3 regions of the Ruegeria sp. AL3 genome follow, and region 1 is predicted to be linked to each of the others. Evidence: riboswitches for the same ligand, from Rfam matches in the RefSeq annotation. Region 1 holds a riboswitch; each other region holds the start of a gene.
The links. A riboswitch is a leader RNA that binds a small molecule or an ion and turns the genes downstream of it on or off. The one in region 1 is predicted to bind cobalamin.
Positions count from the first base shown of each region.

Region 2: linked by a shared signal. The riboswitch ahead of ACR3E6_RS10695 (DUF1636 family protein) and the one ahead of ACR3E6_RS16555 (DUF1636 family protein) in region 1 are both predicted to bind cobalamin.
Region 3: linked by a shared signal. The riboswitch ahead of ACR3E6_RS19680 (DUF4198 domain-containing protein) and the one ahead of ACR3E6_RS16555 (DUF1636 family protein) in region 1 are both predicted to bind cobalamin.

Region 1 is NZ_JBQFJG010000002.1:34,948-42,480, reverse strand. It holds gene ACR3E6_RS16570 (FecCD family ABC transporter permease) at 1-553, opposite strand, end outside; gene ACR3E6_RS16565 (ABC transporter substrate-binding protein) at 555-1,505, opposite strand; gene ACR3E6_RS16560 (ABC transporter ATP-binding protein) at 1,522-2,295, opposite strand; gene ACR3E6_RS16555 (DUF1636 family protein) at 2,292-2,648, opposite strand; cobalamin riboswitch at 2,747-2,943, opposite strand; gene ACR3E6_RS16550 (D-lyxose/D-mannose family sugar isomerase) at 3,043-3,708, opposite strand; gene ACR3E6_RS16545 (carbohydrate kinase family protein) at 3,725-4,651, opposite strand; gene ACR3E6_RS16540 (glucokinase) at 4,683-5,741, opposite strand; partial or broken gene ACR3E6_RS16535 (GH1 family beta-glucosidase) at 5,715-7,019, opposite strand; gene ACR3E6_RS16530 (LacI family DNA-binding transcriptional regulator) at 7,016-7,533, opposite strand, start outside.
Region 2 is NZ_JBQFJG010000001.1:2,104,239-2,111,771, reverse strand. It holds gene ACR3E6_RS10725 (hypothetical protein) at 1-187, opposite strand, end outside; gene ACR3E6_RS10720 (TolC family outer membrane protein) at 261-1,679, opposite strand; gene ACR3E6_RS10715 (protein-L-isoaspartate O-methyltransferase family protein) at 1,774-2,427, opposite strand; tRNA gene ACR3E6_RS10710 (tRNA-Cys) at 2,653-2,726, shown strand; gene ACR3E6_RS10705 (hypothetical protein) at 2,783-3,166, opposite strand; gene ACR3E6_RS10700 (SLC13 family permease) at 3,356-5,212, shown strand; cobalamin riboswitch at 5,440-5,646, shown strand; gene ACR3E6_RS10695 (DUF1636 family protein) at 5,739-6,110, shown strand; gene cobW (cobalamin biosynthesis protein CobW) at 6,112-7,167, shown strand; gene cobN (cobaltochelatase subunit CobN) at 7,171-7,533, shown strand, end outside.
Region 3 is NZ_JBQFJG010000002.1:710,304-717,836, reverse strand. It holds partial or broken gene ACR3E6_RS19700 (energy-coupling factor ABC transporter ATP-binding protein) at 1-390, opposite strand, end outside; gene cbiQ (cobalt ECF transporter T component CbiQ) at 456-1,235, opposite strand; gene ACR3E6_RS19690 (cobalt ABC transporter permease) at 1,235-1,810, opposite strand; gene cbiM (cobalt transporter CbiM) at 1,807-2,418, opposite strand; gene ACR3E6_RS19680 (DUF4198 domain-containing protein) at 2,425-3,210, opposite strand; cobalamin riboswitch at 3,343-3,542, opposite strand; gene ACR3E6_RS19675 (ROK family transcriptional regulator) at 3,664-4,788, opposite strand; gene ACR3E6_RS19670 (sugar ABC transporter substrate-binding protein) at 5,041-6,060, shown strand; gene ACR3E6_RS19665 (ABC transporter permease) at 6,169-7,242, shown strand; gene ACR3E6_RS19660 (ATP-binding cassette domain-containing protein) at 7,242-7,533, shown strand, end outside.

The DNA of each region.
Region 1 (7,533 bases):
AGAATATCACCGAATGAGCCGCGCGATTGTCGCCGGAGAAAATAAGGTAGTTGGTGATTGCGGAAAACAGAAAGGACACCGCCAGGCCAGCCAGGATCAGTTTTTCGGGTGCGCTCGTACGCAAGCCCTGAACCAGCGCCAGAACAATGCCGGACGCGATCAGGCCACCGCAAAATGCTGCCAGCGGCAACGTCCAGATTCCCAGGACATCCCCTGTGACGGTGATCACCAGAACGGCGCCGGCAGCAGCACCCGAGGACAGACCGAACAGAAACGGATCTGCCAGATCGTTTCGCGTCGTTGTTTGCAGAACGACACCAACGACGCCCAGCCCCGCACCAATCACGGCGGCAAACAGGGCGCGGGGCAGGCGAAGGTCGAAGACGATCCGGTGCAAGGGCGACATGTCTCCTTCCACCATACCGGTTCCGAGGCCGATGGCCGAAAAGACTTCGCGCACGGGGATTGGGGTGGTCCCATAGACGATCGACAACAGCAAAAGGGCGGTCAGAACAACCGCCCCCAGCACTATCAAACGGCCCAATTGGACCATATCAGTTGGTCTCCGGGTGCATCGCCTGTGCCATCTTCTCGATCGCCTCGATATTTGCCGGGCCGGGAGTCAGCTCTTCGTAACGCAGGCCAATCCAGCGCTCGTTCTTTACCGCGTCCGTTTGTGACATCACCGGGTGATCCTTGAGGAACTGGAAAGTGTCCTCTGCGCCGTTGCCGGACTGATAGTCGAGCAGCACCAGAAATTCCGGGTTAGCCGCTGCCACAGCTTCCCACGACGTGCGGCCCCAGCTGGTATCCAGATCATGAGTTGCGTTCTCACCGCCAGCGGCTGCGATCATCGCATCGGGAATGGCGAACTTGCCGGCGGTAAACGGAGCATCGGCCGGTCCGTCCAACAGGAATACCCGCGGCTTTTCCAGATCGGCTGTTTTTGCTTGAATGGCGGACAACTTGTCCTTCCAGCCGGCAACCAGCGCCTCGGCCTTGTCTTCGACCTGCATGACCTTGCCCAGGCGCAGAACGTCATCAAACAACAGGTTCATGCTGGCTTCGGGGCGATCCTCGTCCAGATGCACGCAGCTTTCGGTCAGGATCATGGTCTTGATACCAAAGGGTTCCAGCGTGTCGGGCGTGACATCTCCGCCGGGTTTCATGCCATAGTACCAACCGGCAAAAAACAGATCAGGTTCGACGGCCACAAGGTTTTCAATCGTCGGGTATTTGGGGGCAAGCTCTGGGATGTCGCCGCGCTGAGCATCAAAGTCAGGGCTGGTTTTGTACCAGCCCGAAATCCCGGTAAGTCCCACGATCTTGTCCTGAAGGCCGAGTGCAAAGGCCATATCCGCCATGTTCATATCATGCACGACCAGACGTTCCGGCGCCGAGTCAAAAACCAGCGGTTCGCCGCAATTGTCCACGGTGACGGCTTCCGCTGCCACGCCACCTGCCAAGCCAGCGAAGACAACCACCGGCCAGAGTTTCTGCATCATATGTAAGCTCCTGTTATTATGACAATTTCCGTTTTCGGATGTCCAGTGCGGGGATCATGCGGCCTTCGTGCTGAAAGCACAGATAATCCACGCCGAATGTCTCACTTACCCGGTCTGGGGTCAGAACTTCGCCAACAGGCCCGAACCCCGTCAGGCGCGTGGCTTTCATCAACGCCACATGGGTGGCGAATTCCGGGATCATGACCAGATCATGGACGATCATGACGACCGTTACCCCCAGATCAGCGACCAGAGACAGCATGTGCCCCTTGGCATCGGGGTCCAGATGGTTGGTTGGCTCGTCCAGAAACAGCAAGGACGGGTTCTGGGCCAGCGCGCGCGCGATATGTGCGCGCTGACGTTCTCCGCCGGACAGTTGACCCATAGTTTTGTTGGCAAAATGCAACAGCTCGGTCGTCGTCAGCACCCGTTCAAGATCAGCCCTGTGCTGAGCCACCGAACGTTCGCCCTGAATCGGGATTTGCCCCAGCGCAACGTAGTCTTGCAGGCGCATCCGCCCGTCGGGCATTTCCTGCTGCCCGACCACAGCAATGGAGCGGGCACGTCGGCGGGCGGACAGGGTCCGAAGGCTTTGTCCTTCTATCCAAACATCGCCCAACGCAATCCGTTCAATCCCGCACAGCAGTTTCAGCAGAGTGGTTTTGCCGGCGCCGTTCGGCCCGGCGATTGCCAGAATTGATCCTTCTTCCAGACGAAAGGACACATCCTGCAACAGGATGTCGCCATTGAGCGCGTAGTATTCCAAATTCTCTGCAATCAGAAAACTCATGATGACCCCCCGAAAGGCAACGCGGGAATTCGCGATAAGGTCTTTGCGAAAAGGGCAGGGGGGCGGTCCGAGGCACTGGTCCAGCCGTTGTCGCTGTCGCCGAACTGGATCGCAAATTCGACCAAGGCAGACAGATCGCGGGATGTCGTGATATCGCCAAACAGGTACTGCGCTTTGCCCGGGGCCTGAAATCCGACGGTCATGGCCCGTTCACAACCTGCCATGCAGGCCACCATTCGGGTTTCAAAACCGTCAGGCAACCGGGCATCCAGCGCGTCTTGTGCGGCTTCGGCAGACATCGTCCCCTGACATGTTGAACAGATCAGAACGTAGTGATCAGAATAGCAGGTCATTGCCTTCTCCGTCGTTTGCCAGATGCAGACAGAGGGCACATACCCGGATATTACGCAAACGCGCCATCAAGCCTCCTTCCGAGACGCCCCGCCTCGGGTTGGTTCATAGTGTGATGGCAGGTCTCCTGACTTGCGGGTCGTTGCTCGGCCGACCTTCCCAACCCTTTTGGGTCAGTGGTGAAGTGGCGTCGCTCACCGCTTACAGTTGCGGGGGCAGTCACGGACTTGGCACATTCCAGCGCCGCACCGTGTTCCCATTTTCATCCCTTACGGAACCATCCCGCTCAGCTAGTCCGGCTACGCCTGACTTGTCAAGCGGCAGGCGAAAGGGTGGTGGACGGAATTGCAACGGTTGAGCCAGCGATCCTGGTGCGCCAGCCCGGACCGAACGGTGTCAATAGTCTGATACAAGAAGAAAATCCGGTTCGGTATCTTCCTCAACCTTTGAAAACCGTGGGATTGGCTTTTCAAACACATTGTCCGTACGGTCGTCATTCACGGTCGATACCTCGCCAATAAGGCAATCGCCGCGCTCGGCCCAGAAAGCGTGCCAGATGCCGGGCATCAGAGTTACGCTTTGCCCCGGCTTCAGCCGCAAGTGCTCTTCGGGTTGCAAGGTTACAGGGCAGGCATCGCTTGGGACCGTCACCGGGTTGTCGCGGTCGACGCCACCGTTTGGATCCGACGCATGGATTTCCAGAACGAGATCGCCGCCGCCCCGGTTGATGATGTCTTCTGCCTTGATGATATGCCGGTGCATCGGAGAAAGCTGATTTTCTTTCGAGATCAACAGTTTTTCCGCATAGAGCATCCCGCGCCCGGATTTCAGATCCTTCGCCTCACCATTGCGCAAAGTGAATAGAAACAGTCCAAGTTCATCAAAACGGCCCTGGGCGTAATCGGTAATGTCCCATCCCAGCCCGCGGCTGCGGATCGTTTCGGCCAGAGGGCTGCGCATTTTCTCGGGCGACCAATCCGCAAAGGGTGGCAACACGGCACCGAAGGACTGAATGAACGCCTGTGCCCGGGTCTTGATACGGTTGATTTCGGATCGTTTCATCATGCCGTCCCACAGATCAAAGTTCGTGCGCCCAGGGGGGTTCTGCCCCGGCTCGGGAAACGGTCACGGCCGCCACGTCAGCGCCCAGTTCCATGGCTGCTTGCAGGCTTTCAACCGTCAATCCGCGAAGACCTGACTTGGTCAGATGCCCTGCGCGGCTGAGCTCGGTCAGAACGCCGGCGTTGAACGTGTCACCTGCGCCGATCGTATCGACCACTTCAACGGGTTTCACGGGAACCGAAACTTCGGAACCATCCGCCAGGTAACCGTGCGCCCCGTCACTGCCGCGCGTGACGATGACAACGGAAGGACCCGCCTGCAACAGCACAGACGCTTTCGCGGCTTCGGATTCAGCGCCCGGAATAATCCAATCCAGGTCCTCGTCTGAAACCTTTACGATATCCGCACGCGAGATCATGCGGTTCAAACGCGTCCGAAACCGGGTTTGATCCTTGATGAAATCCGGGCGAATATTCGGGTCCAGCATCACCGCACGGTCGGAACCGTGGCGGTGCAGAAGGGCGGCATATGCATCTGCGCAAGGTTCACACGCAAGGCTGATTCCGCCGAGATACAGGGCAGAGACAGCGGGAAGCTGATCGGGCATGTCCTCGGGCAGCAACATCCGGCCTGCGGTGTTTTCATCAACAAAGCTGTAAGACGCGTGTCCATCCGAGAGCTGCACAAAGGCAAGCGTGGTAGGGCGGTCCGAGATGATGACATGTGTCGTGTCCACATGGCTCGCTTTCAGCGCATCGATCAGTTGCTGGCCGAACATGTCCGATGACAAACCTGTCAGCATCCCAACCGGAACACCCAGACGTCCCATCGCGACGGCTGTGTTCAGAACTGCACCACCAGTATGTGGCACAAAACCAATTGCGCCCGACGCGGTCGGTTCTGAAATCATATCTATCAGCGCTTCACCACAGCACAGGATCATGTCTTGTTCCTTCTTGGTACAGAGAATTCGGTCAGTCTGGTTGCTGTCTCAGCGCGTTCTTGCAGAAGTTGTTTGCGCCGATGATCCCGAACTCTGCCTGTTCAGACACGTAAAGGTTCAGGGAGCGGCGCAAGTCGCTGAAGCGGCCGCCGCCGTTGAACGCATCCTTGAAGTTGTCGCTGAATAGCCAGCGGTTTTTCTCGGCAACGCCGCCGACGAGGAAAACGCCTCCCTCTGGCATCAAGGTGACCGCCAGATCACCCATCAAAGCACCCAGATGGGTGGTAAAAATCTGCGCGGCTTTTTCGGCGACCAGATCGGTACCGTTGCGGGCATCGTTCAGAATTTCCTTTGCAGAGCGCGCCTGAGACCGCGCCTGACCGGCTGCCAATTCAACCGCCTGATACAGGATCGGCAGGCCGGTTCCGCTCAGGAACATTTCTGCTTCCAGCGCCAGGCTGTCGCCAAAGAAACAGCCCGGTGCGATGCGACGTGCCGCCTCAAAGATATCAACTTCGTCGCGATGGCGCGGGTACAGGCCCACGTGCCCGCCTTCGCCGGAGACCGTGTGATACCTGCCTTCGGAAAAAAGCAAAGCACCAACACCAAGCCCGGTTCCGGGCCCTACAACCAGCCGTGTGCCTGCGGGCGGCGCCTCCTGACCCTGCAAGACCGCAACATCCGACCGAGTCACCTCGGCCACTGACCACGCCGCAGCGGTGAAATCATTTATGACAAAAGTGCGCTCTGCTCCTGTTGCTTTCGTCAGCTCGGTTTCCGAAAGATCCAGGTTCGCGTTGGTCAACTGAATCGTTCCGTCCCTGACCGGCCCGGCTCCGGCTGCTACGACGGCCTGTGGGTTGGTTCCGATCTCGTCCCTGAGGTCATGGAACGCCTCGAGCAGATCTTCCAATGTCCCCGTCGGGTGTTTCCGAAGATCTGCCAATTCTCCGTTCGTAACAACGCCCAGACGTGTGTTCGTACCGCCGATATCCGCAACCAGGTTCCAATGCTCATGCACGGCACCGAATGGTTGCGCTAACGGCTGAGAGACACTCTGACCCCCGGACAGGGCGGATTTCAGCGCCATGAAAGACGCTTTGGGCGTTCTCGCAAGTGTTTCGAAATCCACGTCCACCAGTCCAAACCTCTTCTCGTACCCGAAGGCCCATTCATAATTGTCCAGCAGCGACCAGACAAAATAGCCATTCACCGGAACACCTTGTGCCAAAGCGTCCAGTACGGCCGCAAGGTGCTTGTCGAGATAATCGATACGATCATCGTCCTGCACGCGCTCCTCACTCGCCATACCGTTTTCGGTGATATAGATTGGCAGGGCGCCCGTATAGTCTTTCCTTGCTCTGACAAGAAAGCGGGTTAGGGCAGAGGGATCGATTTCCCATCCCATCTGCGTTTTGGGTAACGGTCCGGGAACCTCTTGCAGGCTGGGCCAAGCGGTGTCCGCCGGGGCTATCAACTTTCGGGTATAGTAGTTCAACCCGCACCAATCGACTTGTGTGCCGATGGTTTCAAAGTCGTTCTGCCAGCTCTTGGGCAAGTGCGGCTCCAACCCCTCCAGGGCTATTTGGGGATATTCCTTGTTGAAAACACCGCCAAGGAAGAACCGGTTGTAGATCGCATCGTAGCGATCTGCCGCAAGCCGCGCATCTGCGCTGTCATCCGCGGGCTCGGACCATTCGAGGTTGAACACGGCACCCAGATTGCTCATCCCAAGACTGCGCATGGTCTGAATGGCCCGCCCGTGGGCCAACAAAACGTGATGCATCGCCCGGGCCGCGGCGCGGATATCGCGCAGACCGGGCGCATGGTGGCCTTCAAAATGGCTCAGCCAACTGACGCACCAGGGTTCGTTGATCGGCGCGGCACTGAACATCCGGTCTCCGATCCGACCCATGATGACCTGTGTATAATCCGCGAACCAATCCGCGATGTCGCGATTGCACCATCCCCCCTGATCCGCAAGCGCTGACGGCAATTCCCAATGATAAAGCGTCACACAGGGGCGGATACCGCGCTCCAGCAGGGCGTCCGCCAATCGGTCATAATAATCCAACCCTGCCTGATTGACCTGACCACGCCCGTCGGGCAGTACGCGTGCCCAGCTGGTTGAAAAACGATAACAGTCAAACCCGGCCTCGCGCACCAGATCGAAATCCTGCTCGAACCGGTTCAGGTGATCGCATGCGACGTCTCCGTTTTCCCCGCGCACCACGTTGCCTGGCGACGCCGCAAAGGTATCCCAATGAGTTCGCCCCGCCCCGCCCTGTGCGTGGCCTTCAATCTGGTACGCAGAAGTGGCAACACCAAAGAGAAAATCTTTGGGAAAGTCAGCGCGTGCGTATTTCATGGTTGCACCCTGTTGGGTGCAGGGCCGGTTGACCTACCAACGACCAGCTCGGCCTCCAGCAGCCTGGTTTTGACGGGATCATTCGGGGATTTGATGCGCTGGATCAACATGTCAGCCGCCATTTCACCCGCCTGACGGACGGATGAGCGTGTTGCCGTGAAAATCGGAACATCCTGCCCGTTCTTCAAATAGGACAGGTCGTCGTCATGGGCGATCACTGACACATCCGTACCCATCTCAAGCCCGTTTTCGGACAGCGCACGCCGTACGCCGATGGCAGAGATCATCGATGAACACAAAATAGCGGTCGGAGGGGAATCGAGGCGCAACATGTTCTGCGTTTCGTGATGGCCGTAAACCTCTGTCATTTCAGCGCTGCGCATCAGATTTGCATCGGGCGCAAGCCCGGCCTGACCAAGCGCCTCAAGATATCCGTCGCGGCGGCGTTGGGCAAAATCCATATCTTCCAGACCGTTGATCAGAGCGATACGGCGATGGCCAAGGTCAATCAGAA
Region 2 (7,533 bases), on a different contig from region 1:
TGGCGGGCATGATCTCGGGCTGAGCGGGTTTGCTGATGCGCAGCGCGTCCGTCAGCACCAAACGCCCCGGCTTTCGCGTAGCACCCTGTTGATCCGAAGAGGATTTACCGCGACTGTCTTCACTGACCAGACGTTTGACCGAAGACAGAACGTCTTCGATCCCTGCTTTCACGACATTATCAGACATTGTTCTCTACCGCTCTATCGTTGGATCGAGTGTAGCCAAACAATCCGAGCCCTACAACAAATAGTATTGCCGGTTAGTCCCGACGCAACGCTTTGAGGACTCGATCCAGATCCTTGCTCTGTTTGCTGACACGCGCGGGGGCTTTCTTGACCAGATTATAGTACAAAGTCGGGTCATAGATCTGAACCGCCAGGCCAAGACGTTCCGCCGTCAAAAGGCCCTGCGCCTGCAACAACTGATACGCTGCGCGGGATCGTTCCGTTCGCGACGCCACTTCGGCCAACTGCGCGTCCAGCAAATCCTGCTGAGCATTCAGAACGTCCAAAGTGGTCCGGGCACCCAAGGTCGCTTCTTCCCTGATGCCATCAAATGCAACCTGTGATGCGCGAACCCGTTCCGTCGACGCCCTGAGGCTGGCACTGGCTGCCTGGAACGCTGCATACCGGTCCGTAACGCCCTGTGTGATATTCTTTTGTACGTTCAGAAGATTCGCACGAGACGCATCCCGGTTTGCCATAGCGCGCCGCACGTTCGCGGCCAACCGGCCACCGGCGTAGATCGGCTGTGTAAAGTCCAGCGACACGGTCGCGTCATTCACATAGTCGTTGTTGTCATAACTTTCACGCACACCCGCATCAGCATTCAAACTGACATTCGGCCCAAGGTTGGCCCGCTGCTGCTGTACAATCAGATCAAAAGCGCGGACCTGATGCTGCGCCGACAGAATCGCCGGGTGGTTGCGTTGCGCGAGGCTGATCGCTTCTGCCTCGCTCCGTGGAAGATTGGGCAGGCTGGGTTGACCGGCCGTCCTCCCTGGCGCCTTGCCGACCGCATTGACATACTCAGCCTGCGCGATGCTCAGTTCACCACGAGCGACAGCCAGATCAGCTTGAGAACTTGCCAACTGCGCTTCGGAAAGCGCCACGTCCGTGCGCGTCACTTCGCCAACCTCGAAGCGATCATTCGATGCGCGAAGCTCTTCCGCCGAAACATCCACGTTGTTCTGGCGAATTGCGACTGTTTCTTCCTGTAGCAGAACGCCCAGGTAAGCATTTGCAGCGCGGATAAGCACCTGTTGCTCAATGTCGATCAGGGTTTGTCTGGTCGACAGAACCGTTTCCTGCGCCGATTGTTTGCCCAGAACCGAGGCGCCACCATCATACAGAAGCTGGGAAAGCCTCAGCCCGGTGAAAAACCGGGACGGCTCGGTCGTTGTGACCACATTGTTGGTCCGAGACTGAGTATAATCCTGGCTGACCTGTACAGTCCAGTTGATGATTGGCCGCAATGCGGAAAGCGCGATTGCCACGTCTTCATCTGCCGCGCGCAGCAGCGCCCGGTTCTGCTCCAGCAAGCCGCTTGTATTATACGCGCCGATGAAGGCGTCTGTTATGTTGTCAGCCCACGCCGGACGCCCTGGCATAACGCTGATGGCAAGTCCTGCGGTCACTGCGAATGCCCTGACCAGCTTGCCTGTCGCTGAACCACGCATACCGAAATCCTCTCAAACGAAATTACACTGCCCTGAAGGCAGTTTGCGGTCTTCTTTTCAACTAATCAAGGCGCCAGCAGAATCTATCGGCGAACTATAGCGAAAATGCACACTCCGCCGAAAAGCTCTCTAGTATCGGTGCACTGGCGTTGAAGGCATCCCTCCAGCTGACCCGGCCTCCGGTCTTTCGACCGATCCGCACAGTTCCAAGATTGCCTTCAACAAACAGGCATGCAATCCGGCCATGTTCCTTGAGCTGATCCAACAGGGCGTTGGGAATCCGTTCAACACCGCCCTGCACCATGATCGCATCGTAAGGGCCGTGCTCAGCCGCACCCTGCTCCAAAGGACCGACGTGGATAATGGCATTGTCCACATCGGCCTCAGCCAATAGGCTTTGCGCCTCGGACGCCAGCGAGTCGTCGCTTTCCACACCAACAACCAACTGCGCCATACGCGCGGCAACCGCAGTGGAATACCCCGTCGCCGGACCGATATCGAGAATCATCTCGTCGTTCGAAATGTTGAGCGCATCCAGCATTTTAGCAAGCGTTCTCGGTTCGAGCATACAGCGCCCGTTGCCCAGATCGATCACACTGTCGGCATAGGCGGCCTCACGCTGTGCGTCAGGCACGAAGTTTTCGCGCGGGACGTTCAACATCGCCTCAATGATCGGGAACTTTGTAACATCCGAAGGCCGGATTTGCGTATCAACCATAGTGCGGCGCCGGGCAGCGAAATCTGTCATAGGATCTCTCGAGTCATTCCCAAAGTTACCCGGCTTTTGCCACATCCTGAAACGCCCAGCAACGGCCCTGTTGACGCAACCCCCTTGCACCTGTGCGTTTGCGGTTGCGGGCTTCGGCAAATTTCAATCTGGTCGTCAAAAATGCGCGCAATCCTCTGGACGCCCCTTGGGAAAGCTGCTAAAACCCCACGCACACCACGGCAAGTATTTGATTTTACTTGAAAAGGCGAGTTGGCGGAGTGGTGACGCAGCGGATTGCAAATCCGTGTACACCGGTTCGATTCCGGTACTCGCCTCCAATACCTCCAACGACTTGCGGTACTTTTTCCCTCCTCGAGGTTCAATATCCAACCAACTATTGGATTTTTCGTGTTGCGATCTTGTTCTGTTCCATCCGACTGCGAGCATTCTGGGCATATGCCGCCAGCTTGCGTTTAGGCAACACCCCGCCGTACTTCCTTGGCATCTTCACCTCGAAATGATCAGAATTGGTGACCTGAATTATTTGTCCGGCCCGTTTAGGTGTAAACCATTCTTGTGGGCAGTTTGCGATCAGGGACGGCCAAGCCGGCCCTTTGCCCGGTTCAGGCGGCGGCAGAATGGTACTGCAAACAAAGCTGTCGGATTGTCTGTTGTTCGTGGCTGGAATTGACTTGCCATTACCTGTGCTGCTTCGACCTTGTTGGAACGGCATCGCGCCGGTACGAAACGTGCTGGTTTCTTCATGCAATTTGGTCAATCCTTCTTTCTGACGTGTTCGTCAAACGGGGTTCCCGAAAGCATTGCTCCCACAGCAACCATTGAGCAACATTATGTCTCAGCACCGCCGAAAAACGAAACTTCATGACAAGTCGGGAGGGATGAACTAGGACTCTAACAAAGAAAAAGTTCTGGACGTATTGTGGAACATATTGCCTTTACCTTCGAGATGGGGGTCGTTTGCACCCTTCTGGCTTTCACCGTTTTTCTGTTCGTTTCCGAGATCATAAGGATCGACCTTTCCGCCATATTGGTTCTGGTTCTCATAGGCTTGCTCAGCTACGCGCCCGGGCTGGAAAATCTGGCGGATGTCACCCTTCTGTTCGACGGCTTCGCATCCAATGCCGTCATCTCGATCATTGCGGTCATGATCGTCGGGGCCGGTCTGGACAAGACGGGGATCATGAACAAGGTGGCTGCCGTCATACTCAAATACGGCGGCAAATCCGAAGGCAGGGTTGTACCAATCATTTCCGGCACCGTTGGCGTCATATCCTCGTTCATGCAGAATGTCGGCGCCGCTGCTCTGTTTCTGCCGGTTGTCAGCCGAATTTCCACACGGTCAGGCATACCGCTGTCGCGTCTGCTCATGCCAATGGGATTCTGCGCCATTTTGGGCGGCACAATGACGATGGTCGGGTCGTCTCCTCTAATCCTGCTGAACGATCTGATCCTGACGGCAAATGACAGTCTGCCGGCCTCTCAGAAAATGGAGCCCTTCGGCCTGTTCTCGGTCACGCCGATCGGTGCGGTTCTGATCCTGACGGGAATTGGTTACTTTCTGCTGTTAGGACGCTGGGTTTTACCCGAGGCTGAAGGACCTGACAATACGGGTACCGGACAAGGGACACAGGAATACCTGCAAAGGGTCTATGGCCTCAAAGCTGATGTGTTCGAAGTCGTGGTGCCCGAGGACAGCCCCCTGGTCGGCGAGATTCTGGCCGACATCAACCACGAAAACCACCTGTACATCATTTCAACCTTCTATCGCGGCAAAACCTCGATGGTTCAGGTTTTGACAGCGGAAATTGCAGCGCCGTGTCGGCTGGCCATCGTCGGCCGCCGTTGGGAGGTCGAGAAGTTCGCCGAGAAATACGGGCTGACCGTTCTTCCGGACTTGGACATTTTCGTCGAAGAGTTCGCCCCAACCAATGCAGGCGTGGCCGAGGTGGTCATCACGCCTGACAGCAATCTGATCGGCAAATGCCCCCGCGAGCTTTTGTTTCGCAAGACCTACGGGATGTCGCTGCTGGCCATTCACCGCGGCGAAGAGACGCTGAGCCATGTCGAGACCGAGGATCACGAATCCACTCAGATCGGGCTCGAAAAGTTTCAGGCGGGCGACATGCTTGTGGCCCATACCAGATGGGACAACCTGATGCGGATCAAACGAGATCCGGATTTCGTCGTTGTGACGACAGACTTTCCTCAGGACGAGCTGAGGCCGCAAAAAGTCGGCTGGGCCCTGGCATTCTTCGCCATTTCGCTGTCGTTGATCCTGTTCACGGACGTCCGGCTTTCACTCTGTCTTCTTACCGGCGCGGTGGGCATGATGCTGACCCGTGTGCTCAGCGTGGACGAGGCGTACCGCGCGGTCGGATGGAACACCGTATTCCTGCTCGCCTGCCTCATACCTTTGGGACAAGCCGTGCAGAACACAGGCACGGCCGCGTGGATCGCCCAGCAGATCATGATAATTCTGGACGGCTGGCCGCTCTGGTCGCTGCAAACCGGCATCGCCATTCTGGCGACGGCCTTTTCCTTGGTCATGTCCAATGTGGGGGCCACGGTCCTGCTGGTGCCTCTGGCGGTATCGATTGCGGTGGCGGCGGGTGGAAACCCGGCCGTCTTTGCCCTGACGGTCGCCATATCGACCTCGAACAGCTTCATCATCCCAACCCATCAGGTAAACGCGTTGATCATGGGTCCGGCCGGATACAAGGTGATGGATTTCGTCCGCTCCGGCGGAATAATGACGGCGCTGTTTCTGGTCGTCTCCCTGCTCATGATAAACGTCATCTATTAGCGCAAGAGGATCTGCGGTGTTCGGTGGTCTTTTCCCATCATCGGGACAGGTTCAGTCAAGGCACCCGTTCACCATAGTCTACGCCCCTTGCTAACATACTGTTCGTCGCCCGGCCCATCTCAGGCTGGGTCCCGGCACGCCATGCCGCCCATCGACGCCCACAGGTCGCTTTCCATGCCTCTGCATCATTGTTGCGCGCGACTCGCTTGACAAGCAGGCCAGCGGTGCCGCATGTCCCTTTCGTTGGTGTCGGTGACAGCCGATGAAAAGGGAATGCGTCAACGGTCTTGCCGCCAAACGCAGCCGCCCCCGCGACCGTGAACGGAGAGGATGCCCAATGCCACTGGCCCAAAAGCCGGGAAGGCGGGACATCCGACAGAGGCCCGCCTCTGGCATCCGCAAGCCGGGAGACCTGCCAACAACCGAAGTTGAAACCGGGCGGGGTGTTCCGGTGTCGGGTCCATGACCATTCGTGGCCCGCATGAAACCCCGTCCCCCGCGAAGAGGATTTGGGGGGATGAGAGACATGACCGATACCGCACCAGTCGAGTTGCTGGTCTGTACCACCTGCCGTCGCGGCCTGCCTGTGGAAGATGACACGCAACGCCCGGGCGCTTTGTTACACAAGGCTCTGGAACAGGCGGACCTGCCCGACGGTGTCACCCTGAAAGCCGTTGAATGCCTGTCAAACTGTGATCAAGGCTGTTCGATCGTGTTGCGCGGGCCGGGCCGCTGGACCTTCGTGTATGAAAACCTGAACGAAACAGATCATGTCGACGTCATCGTCGACGGCGCGACCAAGTATCTGGCCACCGAAGATGGTTTGGTGAAATGGCGCGAACGCCCCGAACATTTTCGCAAGAACTGTGCCTCGCGCATTCCCCCCATTGGAGCCTGACATGTCGAACCTCGAAAAACTCCCCGTCACAGTGATCACCGGCTTTCTGGGATCGGGCAAGACCACTTTGGTGCGTCACCTGATGCAGAACCCACAGGGCAAGCGACTTGCTGTCGTGGTCAACGAGTTCGGCGATGTAGGCGTCGATGGCGACATCCTGAAATCCTGCGCCATTCCTGATTGCCCGGCGGAAAACATCATGGAACTGGCCAATGGCTGCATCTGTTGCACCGTGGCAGATGATTTCATTCCCACCATCGAGGCCCTGATGGCGTTGGAGCCACGCCCGGATCACATCCTGATCGAAACCAGCGGTCTGGCCCTGCCGAAACCGCTGCTCAAGGCGTTCGACTGGCCCGACATCCGCTCGAAGATCACCGTGGACGGCGTGATCGCCTTGGCCGATGCCGAGGCGGTGGCCGCCGGTCGCTTCGCGCCCAATGTCGAAGCGGTGGATGCCCAGCGCATGGCCGATGACTCGATCGATCACGAAACGCCCCTGTCCGAAGTGTTCGAGGATCAGATCTCGTGCGCTGACATCATCCTGCTGACCAAGCCCGACCTGGCAGGCCCCGAAGGCGTGGCCAAGGCGCGCGAGATTATCGCCGCCGAGGCGCCACGCCCCCTGCCCGTCGTCGAAGTGGCCGAAGGTGCCGTGGACGTGCGCGTCGTATTGGGTTTGGAGGCCGCCGCCGAGGATGACATGGACGCCCGGCCCTCGCATCACGACGGCCATCACGATCACGAGCATGACGATTTCGAAAGCATCATCGTCGAGCTGCCCGAGCAGACCGATCCGGCCCAACTGGTCGCAAATATCGAACGTCTGGCCAATGAACTGAACATCCTGCGCGTCAAAGGCTATGCCGCCGTTCAGGGCAAGCCCATGCGCCTGCTGGTTCAGGCGGTGGGCGCGCGCGTGCGTCACCAGTACGACCGCCCGTGGGAACCCGGCGAGGATCGCCGCTCGCGCCTGGTGGTGATCGCCGAGCATGACGATATCAAAGAGGCGGAAATCCGCGAAATCCTCGTGGGTGTGCGTGAGGCTGCCGAGTAAGCCATGCACGTCGTCTTTCGCGAAAGCCACGGGCTCGAGGAAACCGAGACCCCGACCGATCTGGGCCAGAGCCCGGCGGATCTGGTGGTGCTGTCTTTCTCGGACAGCGACCTTGGCGCTTTCGCGGCGGGCTGGCATCGTGGTGGCGGACCGGATGGGCGAATGCCAACCCTGCGGCTGGCGAATTTGACGGCGCTGAAACACCCGCTGTCGGTCGATACCTATGTCGAACAGACGCTTCAAGGCGCCAAGGGCATTCTGATCCGGCTGATCGGCGGGGTGCCCTACTGGCCTTATGGGTTGCAGCAAGTTCTGGCGCTGGCACAAGCCAGGGGCATCGCGCTGGCGGTTCTGCCCGCCGACGGG
Region 3 (7,533 bases), 680 kb from region 1:
CAGAACCGTCGCCAGGGTCACCAGCCGTTTTTCACCGCCTGACAATTTGTGGGTAATGCGGTTCTTCAGATGCATCAGGTCCAGATCGCCCAGAACTTTGTCGACGATGGCAAGTGCCTCGTCACGGGTCTTGCCCAGATTGAGCGGGCCAAAAGCGACGTCTTCGGCGACGGTCGGGCAGAACAGCTGATCGTCCGCATCCTGAAATACAAGCCCCACCCGGCGGCGGACCTCATGGAAATCAGCCTCTTCCACGCGTTGCTGACCAAAAACGGTGACGGTGCCCGAACACGGGCGCTGCAACCCAAGCAAAATGCGCAGGAGCGTCGATTTTCCCGCTCCGTTCGGGCCTGTCAGGGACAGGCGCTGCCCCGCGCTCAGGCTCAGGCTTGCCCCGTCCAGAACGGGTGGCTGGCCGGGGTAGGAAAAACAGATGTCTTCAAGCGCGATCAGTGTCATGCGAATTCCAGAATGATCAGACCCAGGCAGAGACCGCTGAAACCAGCCGCAAACACAATGTCCGCGCGGGTCAGGGCAAATTCCTGAAGCAACGGCATACGCCCGGAAAACCCGCGGCACTTCATCGCGGCCAGGATGCGTTCCGATCTTTCGATCGCGCGCACAAGCATCATACCCACAAGGTAGCCAAAGCTGCGATATGTGTGCCAGTTTGTTGCTGGCCGAAAACCACGTACCTTCATGGCGGACCGCAGCCGCAGGTATTCTTCGCGCAAGACCTCGATATAACGGATCGTGAACATCAGCAGGTAAACCAGCTTTTCCGGGCACCGCAGACGATGCAGGGCGTGGCCCAGTGTGACCGGCTCCATCGTCCCGACCAAAACCATCAGGGACAGGATCACGGCATTGGCGGTCAAGGCAATCTCGACCGTTTTCCAAAAACCCTGCCAGCTTGCAGGGAATCCCCAAAGCGTGAACATCGGATCCCCGGGCATGGAAAAGGGCAACAGGACCAGCATGAACAGGATGAACCCATCCATCATGGCCATTCGCTTCAACGTCTTTCGCCGCGGCAGACGTGAAACTATCAGAAGCGAAAGCGACACTGTCAGCGCCGCGCAAAGCGCGCCGAGGGATGACACCGCCACGGTCACGACTGCAAAAACAACTGCCATGACGATCCGCATCCGGGGATCCAGCAGGCTGATCAGACCTTCTGGCCCGTCACCGGCTTCGGACAGTGTTTTTTCCTTGTGCCCCAGAACGTGTGCCATCAGGACGCCAGCTTGCGGCGGGCCGCCATGTAAAAACCCAGACCAAACAGACCAACGATGTACCCAATCCCGCCAAGGATGGTTTGCAGGTCGTTCTGTTCGCGATAGGCCGCAATCTCGCGCCTGAGCGGGCGCAATTCGTCACGTATGGCCTTGGCGATAACCTGCTGTTCTTCGGCGCTGAGAGACGCCGCCGAACCGCTGGCCTGCGTCACAGCAGCCGAAGATAAGTCACCGTTTTCTGCCACGGCAATGCCCATGATCCGCGCGACATCTTCGGCAGGCATCGTGACTTCGGCCACATGCCCGGCGCCAAGGTCGGCAAAGAAGGTGTGCGCCACGGCCGAGGTCGGCGTGTAGACAAAGAAACCGTCCGCATCCGTGACCGATCGACCCAGCTCGGCCCCATCCAGGCCGGTAACAATGACCTCGGTGCCGCTTGCCATGTCGCCGTTGGAAAAGCCGATTTCGCCCTCGATGACGTCTCCCGACTCGAAAACGCCGGCTATGACCTTGTGCGCCAGGGCAGGCACAGGTGCGCAGCACACGGCCAATATGACAACCAGATGCTTCATGTGGCTGCTTCCCTTATAAACAGCTCGGGCTTGACCTTGCGCGCCAACAACACGGAGAACCCGGTCAAAATCGCCTCAATGGCCATGACAGGAATATGGGCAAAGAAAACAAGCCTGGCGGCAGGCAGAAATTCATCTCCCGACAGCGCCAGGGAAAACGCGACCATGCCGGTTGTCGCCGCAATGGCAAATGCGCCGCCGACGCCCCCCCAAATCGCACCTTGCAAAGGCGTTCCACGCGCGATCAGACGACCGAACAACATTCCGGCCACCACAGCTGGAAAGGCGATGTTGACGGTGTTGATCCCCAACACCGTCAACCCGCCAAAGCCGAAAAAGACCGCCTGTAGCAAAAGCCCGACGAACAAAGCCGGGAATGCGGCCCAACCAAGCAGCAGCCCGGCCATGCCGTTGAGGATCAGATGGACCGACGACGGACCAATGGGTACGTGGATCAACGATGCCACGAAGAAACTGGCTGACAGCACGCCCGCAGTGGGGATGCGATCAAGATCCAGAGACCTGAGACCCATGGCGATCCCGCCCGCGGCGGCTATGGCGCCGCCAATTACAACCGGGTTGGAAAGGGCTCCGTCGACGATGTGCATCTTGGGTTACTCCAGATCCCAGGCGCGAATCCAGATGACCGCATCCTGGCTGAGTTCTTTGCCCTCATGTTCGGTTGCCGGACCGGAACCAAGTGCTGCGAAACCCCAGTAACCGGCATTTGGAACACCGAACGAAAAATACCCGTTGTCGTCAGATATGGCGACCACCGCACCACCCGGCATCGGAGAGACTTTCGGTGCAGAAGCGGCCGAACTTTCCATGTCGGGCTCGGCGGCCATGTACTCGATCTCGATTTCGACCCCCGCAACCGGCTGACCATCAGCCAGCACACGGCCCGTGAAAGTCGAACCCGCGATGATGTTGGTCGGCTTGTTCAGCGGGATAATCTCGGTCGGCAAACCTACGGGATTCATCCAGTCGGTCGGCAATTCGTTGCGGTTCAGGAAGGCTTTGGTGAGCTGTTGGATATAGATGTCTTCGGATTCCTCGTAATAAGGCTGAGGAACCGTCACCAGCACATAGTCGCCCGACCGTTTGACCGGGACACTGCCTTTGAACGCCACGCCCTCGTTTTCCCCGCCGGTGAACCGGATAGGTTCCAACGTGTCCAGCAAATCGGTCTTTTCACCGTTGTGGATCACATAGAATTCCTGCGGCTTTTCAAGATCCATGACGTGGCCGTTCTCGAACGGATGCCAGAAAATCAGCTTGACCGGCACATCGCCCGGTTTCTGGATCATGGTATCGGTAGTGTATTCCAAAAGAAAATGCGCATCTGCGATGGCGGGAAGAGCCACCGCGGCAACGGCTGCGCTGAGCAGCGTTTTCATGAACAGTCGTCCTTGTCCCGTCGCGCCAATCCCGGCGCGAAATTCGTTTTGACTACGGGACATTCAACGCCAAATCACCCTTTCAGGCATCCTGGTACGACGCACATCCCGTCGCCGATTAGGAGTGCCCCTTATGAGGACACATGTCCGGCAGGTATCCTGACTTGCGGGTCAAAGCGTTGGACTGGCCTTCCCGGGGCAAACCCCAGTGGCGTTTCAGCCCTGCTCGCCGCTTACAGTTGCGGGTGCAGTTGCGGAATTGGGCCTGAGCCCGCACCGCATTCCCTATTGATTCCAGAGCAAGCCCCGGAACCGGACATGCCGAGCGGCTTGCCAGACAACTCAGCCTTCCGTCAACGAAAATGTGTTACGGCCATCGAAAATTATGAGCTCGGCAGTTTGCGAGAGTGAACCGGTTTGTGAAATATCCAAGGCAACAGGGTGATTTCACATCTAAGCTTCTGAAAGATACCTTTCCGACAATGGCAGGCTTGCCGCGCCCAGTGAGCGTGCATCCGGGCCCACGGTCCCTGCCAGCACCACGGGGTGCTCGAGACCGGTCAGGTTCAGCTCGGACAGTTTGTCTTCGACCATTTCAACCAAACGCGCCTTGATGTCCTGCGGCATCCAGCCGTCAATCTTCACGCATTCGAAATCTATCAGGCTACAGGATGAGACAATCGCATAAGCAATCCCGCTTGCCGTCCGTTTCAACCAGTTTTCCAGTTGAATTTTTGGCACATCCCAACGCTGGGTCGTTTCCCAAATGGAATGCGACGTTACCCCTGCTGTGGTGATTGCACGCTCGAGAACATACAGGCTGGCCACGTCGATAAGCGGTCTGACACCACCCGCACCATCCGGTACAGGCAGGGGGCCGATTGCGCCCGAGTTTCCACGCCCGGAAAAGATCGCACCATTGAGAACCACACCGCCGCCAATAAAAAACCCGATATAGAAGTACAGGAAATCCCTTGGTCCATCGGCCGGACCAAATACCAATTCCGCCCCACAAGCCGCAGTGGCGTCATTTTGCAGAAAAACCGGCATATCGAGGCGACGAGCCAGGTCAGCCTTCAGGTCTGATACGCGCCACGGGTCCATTTCTTCCTGAGGAACCTGAAGGGTCTGGGCCCAGTCCCACAGGTAGAACGGCATGGCAATTCCAAGACCCGCAATCCTGCCTTTGGCCTCGGGCGACATGGATGACATCATTTTCCCCAGACTCTGTATAGAAAACTCCAAAGTGGCTTTTGGCGTTGGATAGTCATAGGTTCGCCGCTCGCGTTGCCGCACATTTCCGACAAAGTCAGTCAATACCAGCTCGGTACTGCGGCGTCCGACCTTGAGCCCAAAGAAAAACGCACCATCCGGGTTGAGGCGCATGGGAACGGAAGGTTGCCCGACTTTCCCGCGGACCGGCTCACCGCGCAAAAGCAAACCGTCCTTCTCAAGCAGCCGCATGATGACGGAAACGGTTTGCGCCGACAGTCCGGTCATGCGCGCAATCTCGGACTTAGCAAGAGCCTGATGACGCCGGACAAGCGACAACACCAGCCGTTCGTTCCGGGCCCGCATCCCGCTTTGATTGGTTCCGCGCACCTCTGACCCGTGCAGGCCAATCGAATTTTTCCGAGATGAATTTTCCGGCACGACCACCCCTTTCCTGCTGAAGAATGAGAAAGCCCGCCCGCCCTGTCAATAATAAATAAGAGTGATTTATTTATTGACTCAAATTTCGAATCTTGTGATTGTTTCTTATGAGATCAGGGTTTTTGCCTGATCGCCCTCGTGCCCTGTACGGCACAGGAAAAACTGGGAGGATAATCGATGAAACTTGCAAGACTTGCGGGTGCTGCTGCGCTCGGGGTTACTGCCATGGCTGGCAGTGCAATGGCGGAAGGCGAAACCGTTTGTCTGATCACCAAGACAGACACCAACCCGTTCTTTGTCAAAATGAAGGAAGGTGCGACAGCGAAGGCGGAAGAGCTGGGAATGACGCTCAAAGCCTTTGCAGGCAAAGTTGACGGTGACCATGAAACGCAGGTGCAAGCCATTGAGACCTGCATTCTGGACGGCGCCAAGGGCATTCTGCTGACGGCCTCGGACACATCATCCATCGTTCCGGCCGTGAAGCAGGCGCGGGATGCAGGTGTTCTGGTTATCGCTCTGGATACGCCGCTGGAACCCATTGACTCGGCTGACGCAACCTTTGCCACGGACAATTTCCTTGCCGGGCTGCTGATTGGACAATGGGCCAAAGCCACGCTGGGCGACGCGGCCAACGACGCCAAAATCGCGACACTGGATCTTGCCGTCAGTCAGCCGACAGTGGATGTGCTGCGCAATCAGGGTTTCCTGCAAGGCTTTGGTGTCGATCTGGCGGACCCGAACGTAATCGGTGATGAAGATGACCCACGACTGGTCGGAAGTGATGTCACTGCCGGCAACGAAGAAGGTGGTCGCCGCGCGATGGAAAACCTTCTGGCCAAAGATCCCACGATCAACGTTGTTCACACCATCAACGAACCTGCCGCGGCAGGTGCCTACGAGGCGCTGAAAGCCATCGGGCGCGAAAATGACGTGCTCATCGTTTCCGTGGACGGAGGCTGCCCGGGTGTCCAAAACGTTGCCGATGGTGTTATCGGCGCGACGTCGCAGCAATACCCGCTGTTGATGGCATCGCTGGGTGTTGAGGCCGTCAAGAAATGGGCGGACGAAGGCGTGAAGCCTGAAAACACGCCTGGCAAGGATTTCTTTGACACCGGCGTAGCGCTTGTAACGGACAAGCCTGCCGAAGGCGTCGAGTCGATCTCGGTCAAAGAAGGCATGGACCTCTGCTGGGGTTAACCTGACCACCCGGGGGGCCGCAGAGGGTGGCCTTCCGCTTTTCCAACCACCCATTCGCCCGAAAACTTGCTAAAGTCGTCAGAAACCTGACGCTTTGGGGGAACCTTTATGTCCGATACTTCACGACGATCAGACGACTTCGAAGCCGCTGCAAAAGGCAGCCCGGAACAGATTGCTGAATTTGACGATCACCACCGCGGGTTTGTCGGAACGGTTCAGCATTTTTTGCATGTGAACCCCTCTCTGGTGCCGCTGATCGTTCTAGTGGCTGCCATCGTCATTTTCGGGGCTTTGCTGGGCTCCAAGTTCTTCTCGCCATTCGCGCTGACCCTGATCCTGCAACAGGTTCAGATCGTCGGGATCGTGGCGGCGGCGCAAAGCCTCGTCATCCTGACCGCCGGTATCGATCTGAGCGTCGGAGCAATCATGGTGATGTCGTCGGTTGTCATGGGACAGTTCACCTTCCGATATGGGCTGCCACCAACGGTCGCAATCGTTTGCGGCCTTTTCGTTGGAACCGCAATCGGCGCGGTGAACGGATATCTGGTCAGCCGCATCAAACTGCCGCCGTTCATCGTGACGCTTGGCATGTGGCAAATCGTTCTTGCGGCGAACTTCCTCTATTCTCAGAACGAAACCATCCGGTCACAGGAGATCGAAGAAAACGCCGCGATTCTGCAACTTTTCGGGGCCAAGTTCAACGTGGGCGGGGCTGTGTTTACCGTCGGGGTGATCTTCATGCTGGCGCTGATCCTCGGGCTTGCATACGCCCTGCGCCATACCGCGTGGGGCAGGCATGTTTACGCGGTCGGAGATGACCCGGAAGCTGCCGAGTTGTCAGGTGTCAATGTGCACCGAACGCTTATGTCCGTTTACATGTTGTCCGGGCTGATCTGTGCCTTTGCGGGCTGGGCTTTGATCGGCCGGATCGGATCGGTGTCTCCGACATCAGGCCAGTTGGCCAATATAGAAAGCATAACGGCGGTTGTGATCGGGGGCATATCCCTGTTCGGTGGCCGCGGGTCTATTCTGGGGTCGCTGTTCGGTGCCCTGATCGTGGGCGTCTTTACGCTTGGGCTTCGGTTGCTGGGCGCTGACGCGCAATGGACGTTTCTGTTGATCGGCATCCTTATCATCGCGGCGGTCGCGGTCGACCAGTGGATCAGAAAGGTGGCAGCCTGATGGAACCTATTCTCAAAGGACGGAACCTTGTGAAGCGCTACGGCAAGGTGACGGCGCTGGATCAGTGCGATTTCGATTTGATGCCGGGCGAGATTCTGGCCGTGATCGGTGACAACGGGGCAGGCAAGTCTACACTGATCAAGGCGGTGTCCGGCGCGGTGATGCCGGATGAAGGCGAAGTCTGGCTGGAAGGTCGGAAAGTAAATTTTCATTCCCCGATCGACGCGCGCGAAGCTGGTATTGAAACCGTCTACCAAACGCTTGCCATGTCCCCTGCCCTGTCAATTACGG